Regions from separate parts of the Marinobacter sp. MDS2 genome, predicted to be linked through region 2. Evidence: predicted binding sites of a transcription regulator. Region 2 holds the regulator's gene; each other region holds the start of a gene.
The links. Region 2 encodes sigma-54, which starts transcription at its own class of promoters, with help from an activator protein. Its sites were predicted from a motif close to ANTGGCATNNANNTTGCTNT; they were not measured.
Positions count from the first base shown of each region.

Region 1: Q9245_RS01290 (PEP-CTERM sorting domain-containing protein) is a predicted target of sigma-54. The motif match lies at 2,788-2,807, and genes of this name have one in related genera.
Region 3: flhA (flagellar biosynthesis protein FlhA) is a predicted target of sigma-54. The motif match lies at 3,568-3,587, and genes of this name have one in related genera.
Region 4: glnA (glutamate--ammonia ligase) is a predicted target of sigma-54. The motif match lies at 2,138-2,157, and genes of this name have one in related genera.

Region 1 covers NZ_JAVAJF010000001.1:277,378-282,667, forward strand. Annotated here, with positions in the region: gene Q9245_RS01280 (tetratricopeptide repeat protein) at 1-635, shown strand, start outside; gene Q9245_RS01285 (PA14 domain-containing protein) at 747-2,711, shown strand; gene Q9245_RS01290 (PEP-CTERM sorting domain-containing protein) at 2,857-3,522, shown strand; gene Q9245_RS01295 (glycosyltransferase) at 3,591-4,643, shown strand; gene Q9245_RS01300 (exosortase/archaeosortase family protein) at 4,612-5,290, opposite strand, start outside.
Region 2 covers NZ_JAVAJF010000001.1:853,140-858,429, forward strand. Annotated here, with positions in the region: gene lptB (LPS export ABC transporter ATP-binding protein) at 1-457, shown strand, start outside; gene Q9245_RS04070 (RNA polymerase factor sigma-54) at 640-2,172, shown strand; gene hpf (ribosome hibernation promoting factor) at 2,244-2,546, shown strand; gene ptsN (PTS IIA-like nitrogen regulatory protein PtsN) at 2,650-3,120, shown strand; gene rapZ (RNase adapter RapZ) at 3,163-4,047, shown strand; gene Q9245_RS04090 (HPr family phosphocarrier protein) at 4,054-4,323, shown strand; gene mgtE (magnesium transporter) at 4,410-5,290, shown strand, end outside.
Region 3 covers NZ_JAVAJF010000001.1:626,102-631,391, forward strand. Annotated here, with positions in the region: gene flhF (flagellar biosynthesis protein FlhF) at 1-1,246, opposite strand, end outside; gene flhA (flagellar biosynthesis protein FlhA) at 1,304-3,475, opposite strand; gene upp (uracil phosphoribosyltransferase) at 3,711-4,349, shown strand; gene Q9245_RS03005 (uracil-xanthine permease family protein) at 4,352-5,290, shown strand, end outside.
Region 4 covers NZ_JAVAJF010000004.1:137,766-143,055, forward strand. Annotated here, with positions in the region: gene typA (translational GTPase TypA) at 87-1,898, opposite strand; gene glnA (glutamate--ammonia ligase) at 2,291-3,694, shown strand; gene Q9245_RS15150 (DUF4124 domain-containing protein) at 3,890-4,414, shown strand; gene glnL (nitrogen regulation protein NR(II)) at 4,652-5,290, shown strand, end outside.

The sequences.
Region 1 (5,290 bases), 580 kb from region 2:
AAGATGTAAAACAACACCATCCAGACTCTCCCGCCCCCTATCAGGTTGAAGCTAATTTCTACGAGAACGCCGGTGAGCACCAGCAAGCCGCTGAACTCTACGAATTGGCAATTGAGAAACGCCGCACCCCGGAATTAGAGGTAGCCCACGCGCGCGCCCTCGCCCGCTCGGGACAAAGCCAAAAGGCGCTGGACGGACTGGAAGCCGCAGCTGAGCAATTCCCTAATAATCAGCCGATCCTGTTAAGTTTGGCGATGACTCATCAGCAATTGAATCAGCCTGATGAAGCGATTGCGCGCTACCAGGCGCTGATGGACATCAACCCTGATAACCCCTTGGTCCTGAATAATTTAGCGTGGCTATATTATGAAAAGGGCGATGAGAAAGCGGCAAAGCTTGCAAGAAAGGCATTCGAGCTTGCACCGAATAACGCCGCTATTGCAGACACTTACGGGTGGATATTGTTCGAGACAGGAAAGCAAACCGAAAGCGTGTCTGTTCTCGAAAAAGCTCATGCGCTGGAACCAGAATCGCAGGAAATCGCAATGCATCTGGTGGAAGCGTATCGCTCTGTCGGCAAAACCGACCGAGCCAAAGAAATCATGGTCAAATTTGAAGAGACCAGCAAAGGATAAGTCGTATAACCCCACCGGCGTCATAACCAAACGTTCCTATGCGCCGGTGGCGGCCCCCTTCTTTCGCAACAATACTTTACTTAATGTTTCAGAACATAATAAGGGTGAGGTATGGCTACTATAAAAGCATTGGGGATAGGCACCATGGTGGTCGTCGTCAGCGGATGTCAGAGCTGGCAATTCAGGGACATTGAAAAGCTCCCTCCTACAGCTTCAGTCCCTGAAGTGAGCACCAAGGGTCAGGTGGACGTTTGGTACTACGATTCAATTTCTGGAAATAACGTTCAGAACCTTTTAGATTCAAACAAGTATCCTGACGCTCCAGATGAGGTATCGGCCTTTACCGAACTGCGCCAACCGGCCAGCCGGGGAAACAACTACGGCACACTCATTCAAGGATTTCTCGCTCCGCCGACTACCGGTGAATATACCTTCTATATAAGTGGTGACGACGAAACCCAATTATGGCTCTCAGAAACGGAGAGTCCTGAGGCCGCCGTCCAAATCGCTATGACAATGGCAACGCCCCTCGACAATTTTTCAAGATACAGCTCGCAAACCTCTGGCGTGCATTATCTTGAGGCTGGCAAGAAATACTATTTCCAGCTGCGCCACAAAGAAGGCGGCTGGGACGACCACTTTACCGTAGCCTGGTCTGGCCCCGGCATCTCGCAACAAGTGATTCGTGGCGAGCATCTATACAGTTGGGCTAAAACCGCACCGGATGCGAAGCCAGATTTGGGGGGGGACGAAGCCTACAAGCTCGGATATAAAATCGGTTACTTCGATGCCGAACAAGGTTTGAGCTTCAATGATACTTACCCGCCACTCGACGAAGATGGTGACAACCTATACGACAATTGGGAAACATTGCACGGGCTAGACCCCGGCAACCCGAACGATGCGAACTCAGATTCTGACAACGACCTGATGACCGCGCTGGATGAATACTGGGCTGGGACAGACCCTAACGCAGAAGATACCGATGGCGATGGCATCCCCGATGGTTATGAATACGCCTACGGAATGGACCCTAGCAACCCCGCTGACGCCAATTTTGACATTGATGGAGACGGCTATAGCGCTCTCGATGAGTACCTGGCCAATACAAATCCCGACGATGCAACCGATGCACCGCTTGCCGAACCGGTGTACGAGCCAGGCTTTGTTGGTCAGTACTTTACAGGGACCAACTTCGACCGGTTTGTTTACAGCCAAAAAGACGCCGAGATTAATTTTGACTGGGGAAGAGGTGGGCCTTCTGCAGACATGCCAAAGGATAAGTTCAGCGTACGTTGGCAAGCGTGGTTTACCCCGCCCCATAGCTCAGGCACAAAAGAGTATACCTTCAGCACGACCACCGACGATGGCGTCAGATTATATGTTGACGGCTCACTGGTCATCGACCAATGGAAAAACCAGTCCGCCACCGAATACACCGCCACATCCAGCCTGGGCGCAGGCAGCCCCATCGCAATCAATATGGAGTATTTTGAATCTGGCTGGGGTGCCACAGCAAAACTGACCATCACAGAAACCGATACCGGCAAAGTGCTCTCTTCGCAAAATGTTATTCAACAACTGGCCTTGAACAGCGAGATTGCCGGAAGCAGTCTGGAAGATGGTGTCGATGACCTTTACAAGCTGCGCTACGGCTTACCTGTACTGCAGCCAGTCGCCACGAAGGTCTTTAATAACAGCGGTGTCACTGTTCTGGATGCATACCAATCCGGCCTACACCCCTACACTCTTGAAACAGTATCGGCACCCGATGCACCCAATACCACAGCACCGGCTCCAAGCGATCCAACGCTCGGCAGCGTAACACTCTCATGGACACCGCCGGGCACACGCGTAGACGGTAGCAGCATTTCCCTCAGCGAGATCAAAAACTACAAGATCTCATACGGCCAGAACGTAGAAACATTAAACCAAACGCTGGAGGTAGCAGCAGGGACGACAACAACCCAGATTACTGGCCTAACCGCCGGGGTTTGGTTCTTCACGATCCAGGTGATTGACAATAACGGGCTGAGTAGCGAGCCCTCTGAACCCGTTCAATATTCTGTTAAGTAAGAATACAGGTCGTCGAGATACTTTACATTGCACTCAAGTAGTCCGAATTTAACGACCAAATTTCAACAAGTTACATGTTGGCACAGTGCATGCTTAATGAGTTATTGAAGTATTTATAAGATCGCTCACTGGAGGAGTGGACAACATGAAAAAGCTTACTCAAGGTTTAGCACTGGCGGCGGCGATGGGCGTTACAGGTTTTGCCCAGGCTGCTTATATTGGCGCATTTGCGAACGGAAACGCACCAGGGGCCCCCGCAGAGCAGACTGTGCCTGGTGATAATGACTACGCGACCAGAGCAAAAGGCATTTGGACTGCTGATGCACCGCTCTACAGCGTTGGCGACAGTGTTCTTTTTGGGCACAACCTGAAATCTACCACTGCCGATCCATTCAAGTTGACGTTTACCTATTTGGGTAAAGAAGCTAGCGATAACAACAAATTTTATTGGGGGAACACGCTAGCTTTTGACACAAATAGTACACCCGATGACCAGTACAGTGCTGTATTCACTGGTGGCATGAATCAGTTTTTGGGATTCAAGTTTGAAAATGGGGGAGGCACCATCGTTAATAATGATGCTCTTAATGGAAGCCAGGTCGATCCCACAAGCGTGAACTTCAACTTGTTCTACATCGCCGAAGACGAGTTCCTGATCAGTTTTGACGATGGATACCAAGGTGATGACAACCACGACGATATGGTTATTCACGTGAAAGCCTCCAAGGTACCTGAGCCAGGTACTCTTGCCCTCCTCGGTCTTGGCTTAGCCGGTATTGCTGTGCGCATGAGAGGCCGGAAAAAAGCCTAACATAGATGGCATTGTGCTATGTTAAAGGCCCTGCAAGTACAGGGCCTTTTTCATTTTGGTTGCGGAACATGTTCATACGAGTGGTATACGCAGGCAGTGGTCGCGGTCTACAGAAAGATGCCGAAATACTGTTGGAATCATTTACAAAGCTTGGGCATAGGTGCGAACTTCGTTGCGTACCACCTACCCCGCCATGGCGCAACAATCTTTCCCGGTTGAGAAACCTCGCTATTGAAAAGTATTTCCCTAAAGCTTTCAGTGCTCGTTATTACGCATTCAATAGATGGCTAAAGATGTGCTTAAGCAAATCTGCGCCAGACATTAACCTCGTAATACATCTTGAGAACGTACGGCCATCAGAGCTACACGTTAATGCAGCGCACTGGCTCATTCCGAATCAGGAATGGTTTATCGAATCCCGATTGCCTTATCTACGGTTTGTTGATCAGATTCTTTGTAAAACCCACCAGGCCGTTGAGATTTTTTCCCGCAAACACTCGAACATTCGATACCTTGGGTTCACCGGTTCCATTTGCCCAATTAATCCAGAGACTCTCGATAAAGACTATGGGCTCGCTTTGCATGTTGCCGGCAATAGCCAATTTAAAGGCACGAAATCTCTGGTTAATTGTTGGAAAGAACACCCTGAATGGCCGAGGCTGGAAGTGGTATCACAACACCTAAACAGCAGCCCACCTCATAGCAAAAATATAAAACACCATAAGTCGCTTTCTGAGGAAGAGCTATCGGCGTTGTGGGAAAAGGCGGGAGTTGCCGTTATACCGTCAGAAGTAGAGGGTTACGGGCAGGTTCTAGCGGAAGCCATGGCCCACGGTTGCGTCACCATTACGACCGATGCCCCGCCAATGAACGAGGTTATCAACCGAAATCGCGGTTTCTTGATTGCACCCGTAAAGAATGAACCATTCCGGCTTGGCACTCGTTTTTTCGTTTCTCAGTCAGGCATTGAGAAGACCATGACAGACGTCTTGGATACAAACGAGCACACGCTAAAAGAGCTGTCCACAGCGTCGATCGCTTGGTATCGCCTAAACCATACTGAGTTTATTCAGCGATTGCAGACCTATCTCAATCAGATAACCCGGCAACCTCCTGGTTAATTGTAGAGACAGATTGCGGGAACGTTGTCTCCACAAAGTTCACCAAACTCTCCCGAGGGGCACACTCACCACAACGAACAGCCGCTATTAGGAGACTGGCATCGCTTCGGTCACTGAAGAAGCCAAGTACCTGCGCCAGTTTCGCGCGCCACTGATCTGTCTCCCAGCGTCCTTCCACGAGATAGCTATAGGCAACATGGATATTTTCACCGGTTAACCGATTTTCGAGGGTGATGCCTTGGATCGGTATACTCAGATCTGTTTCAACCCTGTAGAACTGCTGCGGCGCCCACACTGAACTGTCATATAGCTTATTGCTATACTGGATCAATTCAGCACGATGGCGTTGAAACTCATAGGTAAAAATACCCAAGTAGAACTGTTCATCGATACTACCGTCGGACGAAATCCTCTGCCGATCGAATAAGGTTTGCGTGTAAGTCCGGTCCGAATTCTGAATTTGGGGGCGCCAGCCCGCAAGTTGGGCGCCAAACACCGGAGCATAACGCTGTTGAATATCAATACTGTAGTTTTCTGGATGGTCCGATACAGGCGATCGCTTTTCTGGTAAGGCGGAATAGGTGACGACGACACAAACTAAGATTGCTCCAAGCGAGATGCCAACCGCCTTTCTCGAGGAGACGGAA
Region 2 (5,290 bases):
CCGTAAGCTGACCGTGCGCGACAACATCATGGCCATTCTGGAAACGCGCAAATCGCTTTCCAAGGCGGATCGTGAGGCCAAGCTGGAAGAGTTGCTGGAAGAGTTCCACATCACCCACATTCGTGACAGCCTGGGTATGGCGCTTTCTGGCGGTGAACGTCGCCGGGTAGAAATCGCCCGGGCATTGGCAATGGAGCCGGCCTTCATTCTTCTGGACGAACCCTTCGCCGGCGTAGATCCCATTTCCGTCAGCGACATCAAACACATCATCCGGCACCTTCGCGACAAAGGCATTGGCGTTCTGATCACCGATCACAACGTGCGCGAAACACTGGATATTTGTGAGAACGCTTACATTGTCTCGGGCGGCCACATCATTGCATCGGGCAACGCAGATGCCATTCTGGCCAACCAGCAAGTGAAGGAAGTGTACCTTGGGGATGAGTTCCGACTTTAGACAATCGTAGACCTGAAGGCCGGGCTGATTGTTTTGCTGAACGCGAGCAAGTAAACTCGGCAGGGTACTTGCTTAAATTGTTGATCGCGTACTGTAAGTTACCAGCACACAACAATTTTTTATATTTGCAAGCAATGCTTTTGATCAGGATACGAGCACGTTATGGATATTGAGCCATGGTTATGAAAGCTTCATTACAGCTTAAAATGGGCCAAAGCCTAACCATGACCCCCCAGCTGCAACAAGCCATTCGGCTACTGCAGCTTTCCACGTTGGATCTACAGCAAGAAATCCAGCAGGCACTCGACTCCAACCCGATGCTGGAAACCTCCGAGGACGACGATCAGGCAGATTCAGTCGAGCAGCAGGAAAACAACCACGACGAACAACACGAGACTGCCTCGGCGCCGGAAGAATCCGCTTCAGATTCGCAAAGTACGGACTGGGACGAATCGGAAACCGCACCCGACTGGTCAGCGGAAGATCAAACACCCGACAATATCCCTGACGACCTGCCGGTCGATACTGCCTGGGACGACATCTACCAGTCAGCACCAGCTCCGGCCAGCCGTGGCGACGATGAAAACGACTCCGACTTCGAAACCCGAAACTCGCCCAGCGAAACCCTGCACGACCATCTGGAATGGCAGCTGAACCTGACCCCGCTCAGCGAACGGGATCAGGCGATTGCACACGCCCTGCTGGATGCGGTCGATGACCGGGGCTACTTGACGTCTTCCATCGAAGAAATTCATTCCGGCCTGTTTGAAGGCTCAGAAGACGATCCATTGGAACTCGACGAAGTGCAGGCGGTTCTGCACCGACTCCAGCACTTTGATCCACCGGGGGTGTTTGCCAGAGATCTTCAGGATTGCCTGATGATCCAGCTTGGCCAGCTGCCACCGGACACCCCATGGCTGCGCCAGGCCAAGCTGGTCGTGACCCAGTTTCTGCACTTGCTGGGCAACCGTGACTACGCGCAACTGCTTCGCCGTAGCCGGTTGAAAGAAGATCAGCTGAAAGAAGTGTTGGGGCTGATCACCAGCCTGAACCCGACCCCCGGCGACAGCATCGACCGTACAGAACCAGACTATGTCATTCCGGATGTCATCGTGCGCAAACATGAAGGCCGGTGGCGCGTGGAGCTCAATCCGGAAATTGCCCCGCGCATTCGCGTAAACGCGAGCTATGCTTCATTAATACGACGGGCGGACAGCAGCGCCGATAACACCTACATGCGCGACCAACTGCAGGAGGCCAAGTGGTTTATCAAAAGCCTGCAGAGCCGCAACGAGACCTTGCTCAAAGTGGCCACTCGCATTGTGGAATACCAGCAGGGCTTTCTGGATCATGGTGACGAAGCCATGAAACCGCTCATCCTGTCGGACATTGCCCAGGCGGTGGATATGCACGAATCGACCATATCCCGGGTTACCACGCAAAAATACATGCATACACCCCGAGGCATTTTTGAGCTTAAATACTTTTTCTCCAGCCACGTGGGCACTGCCGAGGGTGGAGAATGTTCCTCAACGGCGATTCGTGCGATGATCAGAAAACTGATTGCGGACGAAACTCCGAAAAAGCCATTGAGTGATAGCAAAATTGCAGCCATGCTAGGAGAACAGGGAATCAATGTTGCCCGACGTACCGTAGCCAAGTACAGAGAGGCGATGCACATCCCTCCCTCGAACGAGCGTAAACGTTTGGTTTAAGGATTCGTCAGTACAAGAGGTGCTGACACTCAGTCCGGCAAAAGCCGGCTATATGACAACAGGAGAAGCCTATGCAACTCAACATTTCAGGCCATCATGTAGAACTGACTCCCGCACTAAAGGATTACGTAAACACCAAGTTTGATAAGCTTGAGCGACACTTTGACCACATCAGTAATTGTCAGGTGACGCTGCAAGTTGAGAAAGTTCGCCAGATGGCCGAAGCTACCCTCCACGTGATTGGTGGCGAAATTCACGCAAAGGCTGAAAACGAGGATATGTACGCCGCCATCGACGGCCTGGTCGACAAACTCGACCGCCAGATCCTCAAACATAAAGAAAAGACAGTTGCCCGGATGCAAGGTAACGGCTAACGCGCCTCTTAGCGTGAAACCGAACCGGGTGTTTCAATAAAACGTGCTGCGGCAGGAGTATGATCCGGCCGCAGCCTTTTTTTTACGGAAATGAAGTCGATCTATGAGCGATTCATCCCTGACCATCGACAACATTCTGGCTCCAGAACTGACTCTGTGCCGTGTTGCAGCGTCAAGCAAGAAGCGTGTACTGGAGTTTATCGCCGAGCACATTCACCAGCAGGATGAAAGTCTCAACGATACAGATATCTTCAACAACCTGGTGTCGCGGGAGCGGCTGGGCAGTACCGGCATAGGCGAAGGCATCGCCATTCCCCATTGCCGGCTGGACGGGCTGAATAGGGTCATCGGCGTGTTGATGACTCTGGCCGAACCGGTCGAGTTCGATTCCATCGACAACCAGCCCGTCGATATTGTTTTCGCCCTGGTTGTGCCCAAAGAAGCGACCAGCGAACACCTGGAGCTGCTCAGTCAGCTCGCTGAAAAGTTTAATGAAAGCTCTTTTTGCGAAAAGCTGCGCCAGTGCCAGGATACCGACCATCTGCACAAGGCCATGATTTCGAATCAGAACTGATACGAATTCAGCAAAAGCGCGCAGCATGAGAGGAACACTGTTATGAAGCTGATCATCGTCAGCGGCCGCTCAGGCTCGGGAAAAAGTACCGCCTTGCACGTACTGGAAGATTTGGGGTTTTACTGCATCGACAACCTCCCCATAGGGCTCCTCTTCCCTCTGACCCAGGAAGCCGCCACCCAGGAGGCGACCACTCGCCTGCGTAAAATGGCAGTCAGCATTGACGCACGCAACCTGTCGGGCGAGCTGGCCAACTTCGAGGCCATATACAGTCAGCTCAAAAGCACCGGCATGGATGTCGAAATCATCTTCCTGGATGCCGACGAGCAAACATTGCTGCAGCGTTTTCACGCAACTCGACGCAAACACCCGCTCAGCGATGATAAAACATCGCTTCCTGAAGCAGTGTCTTACGAGAAAACCCTTCTAGAGCCGCTGTCCCGGCTGGCCGACCTGTACGTCAACACCACCGGGCTGTCCATGTACGAGCTACGGGACATGGTCAAGCAGCGGGTTGCGGGCCGGAAGGACCAGGAATTGGCCTTGCTGGTTCAGTCGTTCGGCTTCAAGCACGGGGTACCGGTTGACTCCGATTACGTGTTCGACGTTCGGTGCCTTCCGAATCCCTATTGGGACACCAGCCTCCGCAAGTACACCGGCGTTGACCAACCGGTCATCGACTTCCTCGAGCGCGAGCCTTTGAGCCAGAAGATGGTCAACGACATCATTGGGTTTCTCGATTCCTGGCTTCCCTCGTTTGCAGACAGCAATCGCAGCTATATGACCATTTCCATCGGCTGTACTGGCGGCCAGCATCGCTCGGTGTACGTTTCGGAACAACTGACAAAACACTTCGCAAAAAAGTACCGCAATGTGCAGGTTCGCCACTCCGAACTGCCTCATCTGCAAGCCAGAGGGGAAATCTGATTCGCCATGATCAGCCGTACGGTGACAATCATCAACAAGCTCGGCTTGCACGCCCGGGCCACCGCAAAGCTGGTCGCCACCGCCTCCGAGCATGAATCGAAGGTCTGGATCAGCCGCAACGACCGCAAGGTAGATGCCAAAAATATCATGCAAGTCATGATGCTTGCGGCCAGCCAGGGCACCACCGTTGAACTCATTGCGGACGGCCCGGATGAGCGACAAGCCATCGAGGCGCTAACCACGCTGATCGCAGATTATTTCGGCGAAGGCGGCTGATTCTTCGCAATTCACCTATAACTCCCCCTCACCGACGCTCGCTAACTCCGCTATAATACGGAGGTTTTCTGACCGTAGGTGGATCCATGTCTGATATTCTGGAACAAAGTCAGGCCCACCAGAGACTCCGCTCCCTGAGCGAGGCTCTGGATAGTGGCGCGCTGAAGCAGGTTGCTCGCATCCTGAACGGCGGCCTCAGTCCCAGTGATATCGCCCACCTGTTGGAATCCTCTCCGCCTCGTCAGCGCGCTTTGCTGTGGAATCTGGTCGATAAGCAACTGGAAGGCGAAGTTCTCCAGCACCTTGGTGACGATATCCGAGGGTATTTCCTGAGCAAGTTTAACGCTCAGGAGTTGGCTGACATTATTGAAGATTTCGAGTCGGACGATCTCGCCGACCTGCTTCAACAGCTACCCGACACGGTGATCCTCGAAGTCCTCGAAACCATGGACGAACAGGACCGACAGCGGGTTGAAGAGGTTCTGTCCTACCCGGAAGACACCGCCGGCGGCTTGATGAACACGGACACTATCACGGTGCGCCCGGACATCAGCATTGACGTTGTGCTGCGCTATTTACGCCGCCACCGCAGCCTGCCGCCGATGACGGATAGCCTGATCGTAGTTAACCGGCGGGATGAGTTTATCGGCACGCTCGCCATCACCCGGATGCTGGTTTCGAACCCGGCGTCTACCGTTCGGGAAGTGATGGACACCGACATCGAACCGATTCCTGTCAGTCTGTCCGATACCAAGGTCGCCACCCTGTTCGAACGCTATGACCTGATTTCAGCGCCCGTGGTAAACGAACAGAACAAACTCTTGGGCCGCATCACCATCGATGACGTGGTTGATGTTATTCGTGAAGACGCAGACCACTCGCTGATGAGCCTGGCCGGCCTTGATGAAGATGAAGATACCTTTGCCCCGGTGATGAAAACCACCCGCCGTCGTGCGGTCTGGCTCGG
Region 3 (5,290 bases), 230 kb from region 2:
GATGCAGGTCTTCCGGTATTTTCTGACCATCGGTATACCATACCACCGGAAGGCCGGTTTCCATCACAAACCCCAGAGATTCGCCCAAGGTCAGCGCTTCGTCAATCTTGGTCACGATGCAGCCGGCAAGATTCGACATCTTATAGCAATGCCAAACGGATTTCATGATACGTGGCTGGCTGGTCGCAGACACCACCAAATGAGTACGAATATTGTGATCGCTGCGCACCAGCTCTGCCAGCTGCTCCTGATAACCCCGATCAGCACTGGTCAGTCCGGCGGTATCGATCAGCACAAGGTGACGGTCGGAAAGCTCGTCGAGGATGTCATCCAGGGAGTGGCTTTCATCAACCACCCGAACCGGTACGTTCAGAATGCGTCCGAACACAAACAGCTGCTCGTGCGCAGCAACCCGATAACGGTCTGTGGTAACCAGCGCCAAACTGTCAGCCCCGTGCTCCAATACGTACCGGGCGGCCAATTTACCGATCGTTGTTGTTTTTCCGGATCCGGTCGGGCCAACCAGAGCGTAAACACCGCCTGCTTCCAACCAATCTTCCCTGCCGGTTCGAATGCCGGTGGCGACCATTTTCAAGGACGTTTTCCAGCCCTCTTCCAACCGCCCGTTTCGATGTTGCCGGGAAACGGACGCCGCCAACTCAGCTCCCAAGCCGAATTCTTGCAAACGTTCGCTCAATAATTGTTGCACCGGGTTCTTCGCGCCGGCCCCGGTTACCGTTCTCGTGTCGGCAGCAGGTGCGGCTTGTGCGCCCATCAGCTCTCGCAGAGAACTTATTTCAGCCTTCATTGCAGCCAGCTCGTCAGAATATCCCTGCGGATCATGCGAGCCTGCGGTGTCAGATCTTTGACTCTCCAACCAGCCTGCAGACACATCCGGCTCTACGTCCGAATCATCGTTCAGTGATACTTGCGCATAGCGGGCGCCCGCTGTTGCTCGCTTTTCGCGAACCTCTTGAATCCGATTGCGCGTCCGGCTCAATTCATCTTCCAGACGACGATGCTGGTCGGCCTGCATTTCCGCCAAACGGGAACCGTTGGTCGCTTCCGCCGCTTTTTCGCCCAGGCTTTGACGAGCCATGTTTTCGTCATAATCCAGGGCCGTCACAATTTCGACGCCCCCATCCACCCGGCGATTGGACAAAATAACGGCATCAGGCCCCATCTCGTGACTGACCTGCTTAAGGGCCTCGGCCATGGATTGCGCAAAAAACCGTTTAACTTTCATAACTTCTATCCTCTATCGCCAAGCTGAACTCAGCTGACCGCGTTACGCTAGCCACCGTTACTGGCCGACCGACGCAACGATCGTGATCTGTTTGTTATCCGGTATCTCTTGGTACGAGAGCACGTGCAACCGCTCTACTCCATAACTGGCGAACTTCGCCAAGCCCGGCCGCAATGGCCCGGATACCAGCAGGATGGCGGGCTTGCCCAACATTTCCTGGCGCTGCACGCTGTCTTGCAGTGAGCGTTGCAGTTTTTCCACCATGTTCGGCTCCAGCACCATGCCAATATCATCCTGTCCGCCGGATTGTTGACTCTGCTGAACAGACTTAAGCAACATCTGTTCCAAGTCAGGATCCAAAGTAATCACCGGAATTTCTGTATCGTTGCCACAAATGCTTTGCACAATCATTCGGCGCAACGACTGACGAGCCAGCGTGGTAAGCAGTTTCGGATCCTGACTCTTAGGATGCACGTTAACGATGGCCTCGGCGATTGAACGCATGTCACGAACCGGCACTTCTTCTTTAAGCAGGTTCTGGAGCACCTTGAGCAGAATGCTGATGGAGATGGTGGCCGGCACCAGCTCTTCCGCCAGCTTGGGAGAGATCTTTTCCAGTTGATCCAGCCACTTTTGCGCTTCGTCGTGACCAATCAATTCATGGGCGTGTTTCTGCAGTATCTGATTCAAATGGGTCGCAACCACAGTGCTGGCATCAACAACGGTATAACCCAGAGTCTGGGCTTGATCTTTCTGGTCCGGCTCAATCCAGATGGCATCCAAACCAAACGCGGGATCTTTCCCGGCAATACCCTCAACCTTCCCGAACACCTGCCCCGGGTCAATGGCCAGTTCCCGCTCCGGGTGAATCTCCGCTTCAGCAATGGTCACACCCATCAGGGTGATGCGATACACGTTCGGCATCAGATCCAGGTTATCCCGAATGTGGACTGACGGCATCAGGAACCCCATATCCTGCGACAGCTTCTTCCGCACCCCCTTTATCCGACTCAACAACTGACCGCCCTGCGACTTGTCCACCAAAGGAATCAGTCGGTAGCCCACCTCCAGCCCGACAATGTCAACCGTGGCAACATCGTCCCAGCCTAATTCTCTGGTTTCCCCGGGTGGCGGCAGAGCCTGCCCGTCACCGCCGCGATCCGGAATGACTTCCCCGCCCGGACGCGGCACAGCACCGGGTACGCCACCTCGCCCGGCAAACACGCTTTCCTCCTCAACCGTCTGGCTTTGTTTTTTCCAAACAAACCACGCAGCCGTCGCAGCCAAAGAACCCAGACCAAGGAAAGCCACATGAGGCATTCCCGGAATCAGGCCCAGCAAAATCAAAATACCCGCCGCAATACCAAGGGCCTTGGGCGCACTGAACATCTGCTGGAGAATCTGCCCACCCATGTCCTGGCTGGACGTTACTCGAGTCACCATGATGGCGGCAGCAGTTGACAGCAGCAGCGAAGGAATCTGAGCGACCAGACCGTCACCTATGGTCAACAGCGCGTATCGCTCCATCGCGAGCGTAAAGTCCAGACCGTGCTGAACCATACCTATGGCCACACCACCAATGATGTTAATGGCCAGAATCAGCAAACCGGCTACCGCGTCGCCTTTTACGAACTTGGACGCACCGTCCATGGAACCGTAGAAATCCGCCTCCTGGGCAATCTCTGAACGCCGGGCCTTGGCCTCTTCCTGGTTCACCAGACCGGCGTTAAGATCAGCATCGATGGCCATTTGTTTACCGGGCATGGCATCCAGGGTAAAACGGGCACTGACTTCGGATACCCGACCGGCCCCCTTGGTTACCACCAAAAAGTTGATAATCATCAGAATCGCAAACACCACCAGACCAACGGCATAGTTGCCGCCAATCAACACCTCACCGAACGATTCGATCACCTTACCTGCAGCATCACCGCCTTCGTGGCCATTGAGCAGAACAATCCGGGTAGAGGCCACATTCAATCCAAGACGCAACAGCGTGGCCACCAACAACACGGTAGGGAAAGCCGCGAACTCCATTGGCCGAAGCGCATACACACACACCAACAGAATCACGATCGACAACGTAATGTTGAAGGTGAAAAAAACGTCGAGCAAAAAAGCAGGCATGGGCAGGATCATCATGCCCAGCAAACCCATCAGCATCAGCGGGACACCGAGACTACCTCGCGTCAGAGTTTTGACGTTATTCAGAACAAACGCTCTGTCCATACTGCCTGCATCTCCGGATCACTGTACTTTCGGGCTGTTCGGGGTAACGACTGGGTCAAAAACCGGACACAAACCCCGCGCATGAATACCGCTTCGCAAGATCTGTACCATCCCCTATAAATTTTATGTTTTCTGGCCAACAGATCGCCTGACGTGAGCGCCTGGATACGGTATCCTTTCGCCGTTTGACTGATCAAAAACCAAGCCAGAAAATCCGAACCCACAGGTGACCCCGATGCCTATCCACGAAGTGAAGCACCCACTGATCCAACACAAGCTCGGCCTTATGCGCCGCTCAGACATCAGCACCAAAAATTTTCGTGAACTGGCTCAAGAAGTTGGCGCGCTACTGACCTACGAAGCGACAAAAGATTTCACCCTTCAGGAAGAAACAATCGAAGGCTGGGCCGGCCCCGTCGCGGTGGAACAAATACACGGCAAGAAAATCACCATTGTCCCCATCTTACGAGCAGGCCTTGGCATGCTGGATGGCGTACTTAGCCTGATCCCGGTAGCCCGGGTCAGCGTGGTCGGCCAGATCCGCAACGAAGACACCCTCGAAGCGGAAACCTATCTGGAAAAACTGGTGGGTGAGCTGGACCAGCGCACCGCACTGATCATCGACCCGATGCTGGCTACCGGTGGCTCGATGATTTCCACCATCGACCTGCTCAAGCAAGCCGGCAGCACCGAAATCCGGGCACTGGTTTTGGTTGCTGCACCGGAAGGCGTTGAGAAAGTCCTGGAGAAACACCCGGACGTTTCCATCTACACCGCCTCTGTTGACGACTGCCTGAACGAAAAAGGCTACATCCTGCCGGGCCTCGGCGATGCGGGAGACAAGATCTTCGGCACCAAGCAGAAGGATGTTTAAGAATGCAGGACATCACGACTGACTCAACCTGGAAACAGGCCATAGCCGGCTCGCAAATGCTACTGGTCGCCTTTGGCGCCCTGGTACTGATGCCACTGATCACCGGGCTTGACCCCAACGTCGCACTGTTTACCGCGGGCATCGGTACCCTGATCTTTCACATCGTCACCGGTGGCCAGATCCCCATCTTCCTGGCATCGTCCTTCGCGTTCATTGCTCCAATCATGGCCGCCAAAAGCCAGTTCGGCCTGCAAGAAACCCTGGGCGGCCTGATGGCAGCGGGCATCCTTTACATCATCCTCTCCGGCGTCATCCGCCTGCGTGGAACCGGGTTCGTCACCCGCCTGCTCCCGCCCGTCGTGATTGCACCAGTCATCATGACCATCGGTTTGGGCCTGGCACCGGTTGCTGTGCACATGGCCTCGGGCCGCACCGGTGATGGCGGCACCCAACTCGTGCCCGAAGACACCGCACTCGTGATCGCAATGATCTCATTGCTGGTGACCATCATCATGACCGTCTGGGCCAAAGGCATCTTCCGCCTGATCCCGATCATGATCGGCATTATCGTGGGCTACATCCTGTCAGCCTTCGCCGGCATCGTAGACACCACCGCCATCCAGCAAGCCGCCTGGTTCGCCGTCCCGAACTTCGTCGCCCCGGCCTTCAGCTGGAGCGCTATCCTGTTCATGATCCCGGTTGCCATTGCCCCGGCCATCGAACACATCGGCGACGTACTGGCCATCGGTAACGTTACCCGCAAAAACTACCTCGAAAAACCCGGCCTGCACCGCACCCTGCTCGGCGACGGCCTGGCCACCAGCGCCGCCTCCATGCTGGGCGGACCACCCAACACCACCTACTCTGAAGTCACCGGCGCAGTCATGCTGACCCGCAACTTCAACCCGAAAGTCATGTGGTGGGCCGCCGGCACTGCCATC
Region 4 (5,290 bases), on a different contig from region 2:
ATAACCGGCCCGGAGGGCAGGCATCACGACCCGGAAAGACTGCGCTTTCCTCAACGTGATCACCTGCCCTTCCGGGCCAACAGTTCTTACTTCTTACCGGCGCGCTTACGCTCGTTTTCGGTCAGAAGCTTTTTACGCAGACGGATCGACTTTGGCGTTACTTCCACCAGCTCGTCGTCGTCAATAAACTCAAGCGCCTGTTCAAGCGTATGCTTGATGGGCGGCACCAGGCCGATAACTTCGTCTTTACCAGACGCACGCATGTTATCCAGCTTCTTACCCTTGGTCGGGTTAACCACCAGATCGGTATCGCGACTATGGATACCACACAACTGACCTTCGTAGATTTCCTGGCCCGGCTCAAGGAACAGCTTGCCTCGGCTCTGCAGGGTTTCCAGTGAGTACGTCAGCGCAGTGCCGGTCGCCATGGACACGATGACACCGTTCTGGCGGCTGGTGACTTCACCCAGTTTCACAGGACCGTAATGACTGAAAGTCGAGGTCAGGATACCAGTACCAGAAGTCATGGTCAGGAAGGCGTTCCGGAAACCAATCAAACCACGGGCAGGAATGGTGTATTCCAGACGCATGCGGCCTTTGCCGTCGGGGATCATATTGGTCATATCGCCACGGCGCAGACCCATTTGCTCCATGATGGGGCCTTGATGCTGCTCTTCGATGTCGATGATCACGTTTTCGTACGGTTCTTGCTTCTCGCCGTCTACTTCTTTGATCACCACTTCCGGACGACCCACCGCCAGCTCGAAGTTCTCGCGGCGCATGTTTTCAATCAGCACCGACAGGTGTAGCTCACCACGACCAGACACTTTGAACTTGTCCGCGGAGTCGCCTTCTTCAACTCGCAGCGCCACGTTGTGCAGCAACTCTTTTTCCAAACGCTCTTTAATGTTGCGGCTGGTTACGTACTTGCCTTCTTTACCCGCAAACGGCGAGTCGTTGACCTGGAAGGTCATCGAAACAGTAGGCTCGTCAACGGTCAGGGCCGGCAAAGCTTCAACATTCGAAGGATCACACAAGGTGTCAGAGATGAAGAGCTGGTCCAGGCCGCTCACGCACACGATGTCACCCGCCTGCGCCTCATCCACTTCAACGCGCTGAAGACCGGAGTGACCCATGATCTTGAGAATTCGACCGTTACGTTTTTTGCCGTCGGCACCAATAGCCACAACCGGCGTGTTGGTGGCCACTTTACCGCGTGCGATACGGCCGATGCCGATAACACCCAAAAAGCTGTTGTAGTCCAGCTGGGAAATCTGCATCTGGAAGGGCAGGTCCAGATCCACGTCTGGCGCTGGCACATAGTCAACAATGGCCTGGAATACGGCATCCATGTTGTCTTGCAGGTCTTCGTGATCCATACCGGCAATGCCGTTCAGGGCACTGGCGTACACGATCGGGAAGTCGAGCTGCTCGTCGGTCGCGCCGAGGTTGTCAAACAAGTCAAAAACTTGGTCCACAACCCAGTCCGGACGCGCGCCAGGACGGTCAATCTTGTTCACAACAACAATCGGGCGCAGCCCTGCCGCGAACGCTTTTTGCGTTACGAAGCGTGTTTGGGGCATGGGGCCGTCAATGGAATCGACCACGAGCAGAACACTGTCTACCATGCTCATGACTCGCTCAACTTCGCCACCGAAATCAGCGTGTCCCGGGGTGTCCACGATGTTGATGTCGTAGTCTTTCCACTTCAGCGCGGTGTTCTTCGCCAGAATGGTAATTCCACGCTCTTTTTCCTGGTCGTTGGAGTCCATAACGCGCTCGTTCTCGAGCTCTTTACGGTCCAAAGTACCGGACTTGCGCAACAATTGGTCAACCAGGGTCGTTTTACCGTGGTCTACGTGGGCAATAATGGCAACGTTTCTAAGCTTATCAATCACAACTGGTATCCTGCAGAAATTAGCGGGACGCAGTATATCGAAAAGTCCATGTCGATAATATGAAGATTAGTGCTTAATATGTAATCAATCGCGAAGCGCACTGTTATCAGGCATTTATTAGCCGAACGCACCATTTTGGCGCACGAATACGCGCTCAAAATTGCAGCGCCGAGCACCGCAAGCGCCCCGACATCGTCCGAAAACCCCGCTGCTGCGCTTTTGTGAGGCAATTTTAGAAAACTGGCAAGCCGCTTGCTTAGAGACAATCAGCCGCAATTGAAAGGTAAGGGCCGCCAGCTTCTGATAAGCTGCCCTCACCTGCAAGCAGATCGGGCCTCAGTACGCTGAACGATCCGGCACAACGAATATGTATAACTTACGGAGCATGCACAATGTCCAAGACTGTTGATTTGATCAAAGAGCACGAAGTCAAATGGGTCGACCTGCGTTTCACCGACACCCGCGGTAAAGAACAGCACGTAACCCTGCCCGCGTCTGAAGTTGACGAAGACTTCTTTGCCGATGGAAAGATGTTCGACGGCTCCTCCATCGCCGGCTGGAAAGGCATCAACGAATCCGACATGATCCTGATGCCGGACGACAGCAGCTCCGTTCTGGACCCGTTCACCGAAGAAGCCACCATCAACATTACCTGCGACATCGTGGAACCAACCACCATGCAAGGTTATGAGCGTGACCCCCGCTCCGTTGCCCAGCGTGCAGAAGAATATCTGAAGTCTACCGGCATCGCCGATGGCGCGCTGTTCGGCCCGGAGCCCGAGTTCTTCATCTTTGATTCGGCCAAATGGAAAACTGACATGCAGGGCTCCATGTACGAGCTCTACTCGGAAGAAGCCGCCTGGGTATCCGGCGAAGATTTCGATCGCAATAACATCGGTCACCGTCCCGGCGTCAAAGGCGGTTACTTCCCTGTTCCTCCGGTAGACAGCCTGCACGATCTGCGTGGCGCCATGTGTGCTGCCATGGAATCCATGGGACTGACCATTGAGGTTCACCACCACGAAGTTGGCACCGCTGGCCAGTGTGAAATCGGTGTTGGCCCCAACAGCCTGACCAAGAAAGCAGACGAAGTTCAGATCCTGAAGTACTGCGTGCACAACGTTGCTCACGCCTACGGCAAGACTGCGACTTTCATGCCTAAGCCGGTTGTCGGCGACAACGGTTCCGGCATGCACGTACACATGTCTCTGAGCAAAGATGGCAAGAACCTGTTCGCGGGTGACAGCTACGCTGGCCTGAGCGACGAAGCACTTTACTACGTTGGCGGCATCATCAAGCACGCCAAGGCCATCAACGCCTTCACCAACCCGGCCACCAACAGCTACAAGCGTTTGGTACCAGGCTACGAAGCTCCGGTTATGTTGGCCTACTCGGCTCGCAACCGCTCTGCCTCTATCCGTATCCCGTACGTGAACAGTGCGAAAGCCCGCCGCGTTGAAGTACGCTTCCCTGATCCGGCTGCCAACCCGTACCTGGCCTTCTCTGCACTGATGATGGCCGGCCTGGACGGCATCCAGAACAAGATCCACCCTGGCGATGCCATGGACAAGGATCTGTACGACTTGCCGAAAGAAGAAGCCCTGAACATTCCGAAGGTTGCCGAGACTCTGCAAGAAGCTCTGGACGCCCTGAAAGACGACCACGAGTTCCTGACCCGTGGTGGCGTGTTCACCGAAGACATGATTGCCGGCTACATCGACCTGAAGCGTGCCGAAGTTGAGCGCATCAACATGACCACGCACCCGGTTGAGTTCGAGCTGTACTACTCCTGCTAATACGCTGCACCGCGAAGGTGCGATGAAGCAGTAAAAAAACCCGCCTCGGCGGGTTTTTTTGTGGTCAGCTCCACAAAACCCGAAGAACACCTGTCGCTCTTAACGAGATGTAACCAAGCGAGCCATCCCGAGCGTTGATCTCCCTCTCATTGCGCCTGATAATCAAGTGAGTTCACCAGAGCACAGGCCACGACCATGAAAACTCTTGTCACGCTCGCATCCGCACTGCTGTTGCTTGCCGCCCCCACCAGTTGGGCAGAGGTTTATCGTCACGTTGATGCGCAAGGCAACGTGACCTACTCCGACGAACCCATCAAGGGCGGCGAAACCGTCAAGGTAAAGCCCGTCACCACCATCACACTGCCCAAACCCGAAGCCGTGCGCGAAACCCAAAAACTGCGGGAAGAAGTCAAACGCAAAGGGGCATCGTATGACGAACTCGGCTTTGCCTACCCGCAAAATGAACAGGCCTTTCACAGTGGCAACGGCACAGTCACCTTTGAAGTGCACAGCAGCCCCGGCCTGAAGCCCGGCCACAAATATGAGATCACACTCGACGGCCAGCCTGTCGGCCAAAGCACATCGGGCTCCGTTACCGTTCCAAACATCGATCGTGGCACCCACAACGCTGTCGTCCACATCATCGACCGCAACGGCGTCCAGGTGAAAACCGGCAGCCCCGTTCGCTTTACCGTGCACCGTCCCTCTGTTGCACGGTAACCAAACCGCACCAAATTAGTGCAATGGCACCACATTGGTGCCATGCTATAGGCGGCTAAAGGGCAAAACCCGGGCCGCTTGCCGCCTCTTCTCCTGCTTTGCATCGATTCAAAGCACGAACGGCCTCCCCCGGGGCACCCTATCTCGAATAAACGCCGCTAATTGAATAAGACCGAAAAACTGGTTCGTTTATTGCTAACCATAGTAATAACCCTGAGCGCCTAACGGGATTCCTTCATGTCGTTTCGACCGTCTACCACCCTGGAAACCGGGTACAAAAACATTCTCGACAGCCTAACCACCGCGGTACTGGTTCTTGGCGATGACCTAACCATCCGCTACCTGAACCCGGCTGCCGAGAACCTGTTTGAAACGAGCCTTATGCGAACGCAAGGTACGCCGCTGAACGATGTGCTTATCGATTCGGAGAATGCGCTGAGAACGTTGCATGCCGCGGCAAGGAATGGTCAATCCTACACACGGCGCGAAGCTGAATTTGCCTTGCTCACCGGCTCCAGTCTGATGGTGGACTATTCTGTGAGCCCCATCAGCACCGATCCGATTGAACTGCTTATCGAATTACAACCCATCGACCGCCAGCTTCGCATCAGTCGGGAAGAAGACATCATCTCCAAACAGGAAGCCTCGCGCATTCTGGTGCGCGGCATGGCTCACGAGATCAAGAACCCTTTGGGCGGCATTCGGGGCGCGGCACAACTGCTCGACCGAGAGCTCGACAGCGAGGGTCAGCGGGAATACACCCAAGTGATCATTAACGAAGCCGACCGATTGCGGAGCTTGGTCGATCGCATGCTCGGGCCCAATAAAGCTCTGCAAATTGCGTCTACCAACATCCATGAAGTTCTTGAACGGGTG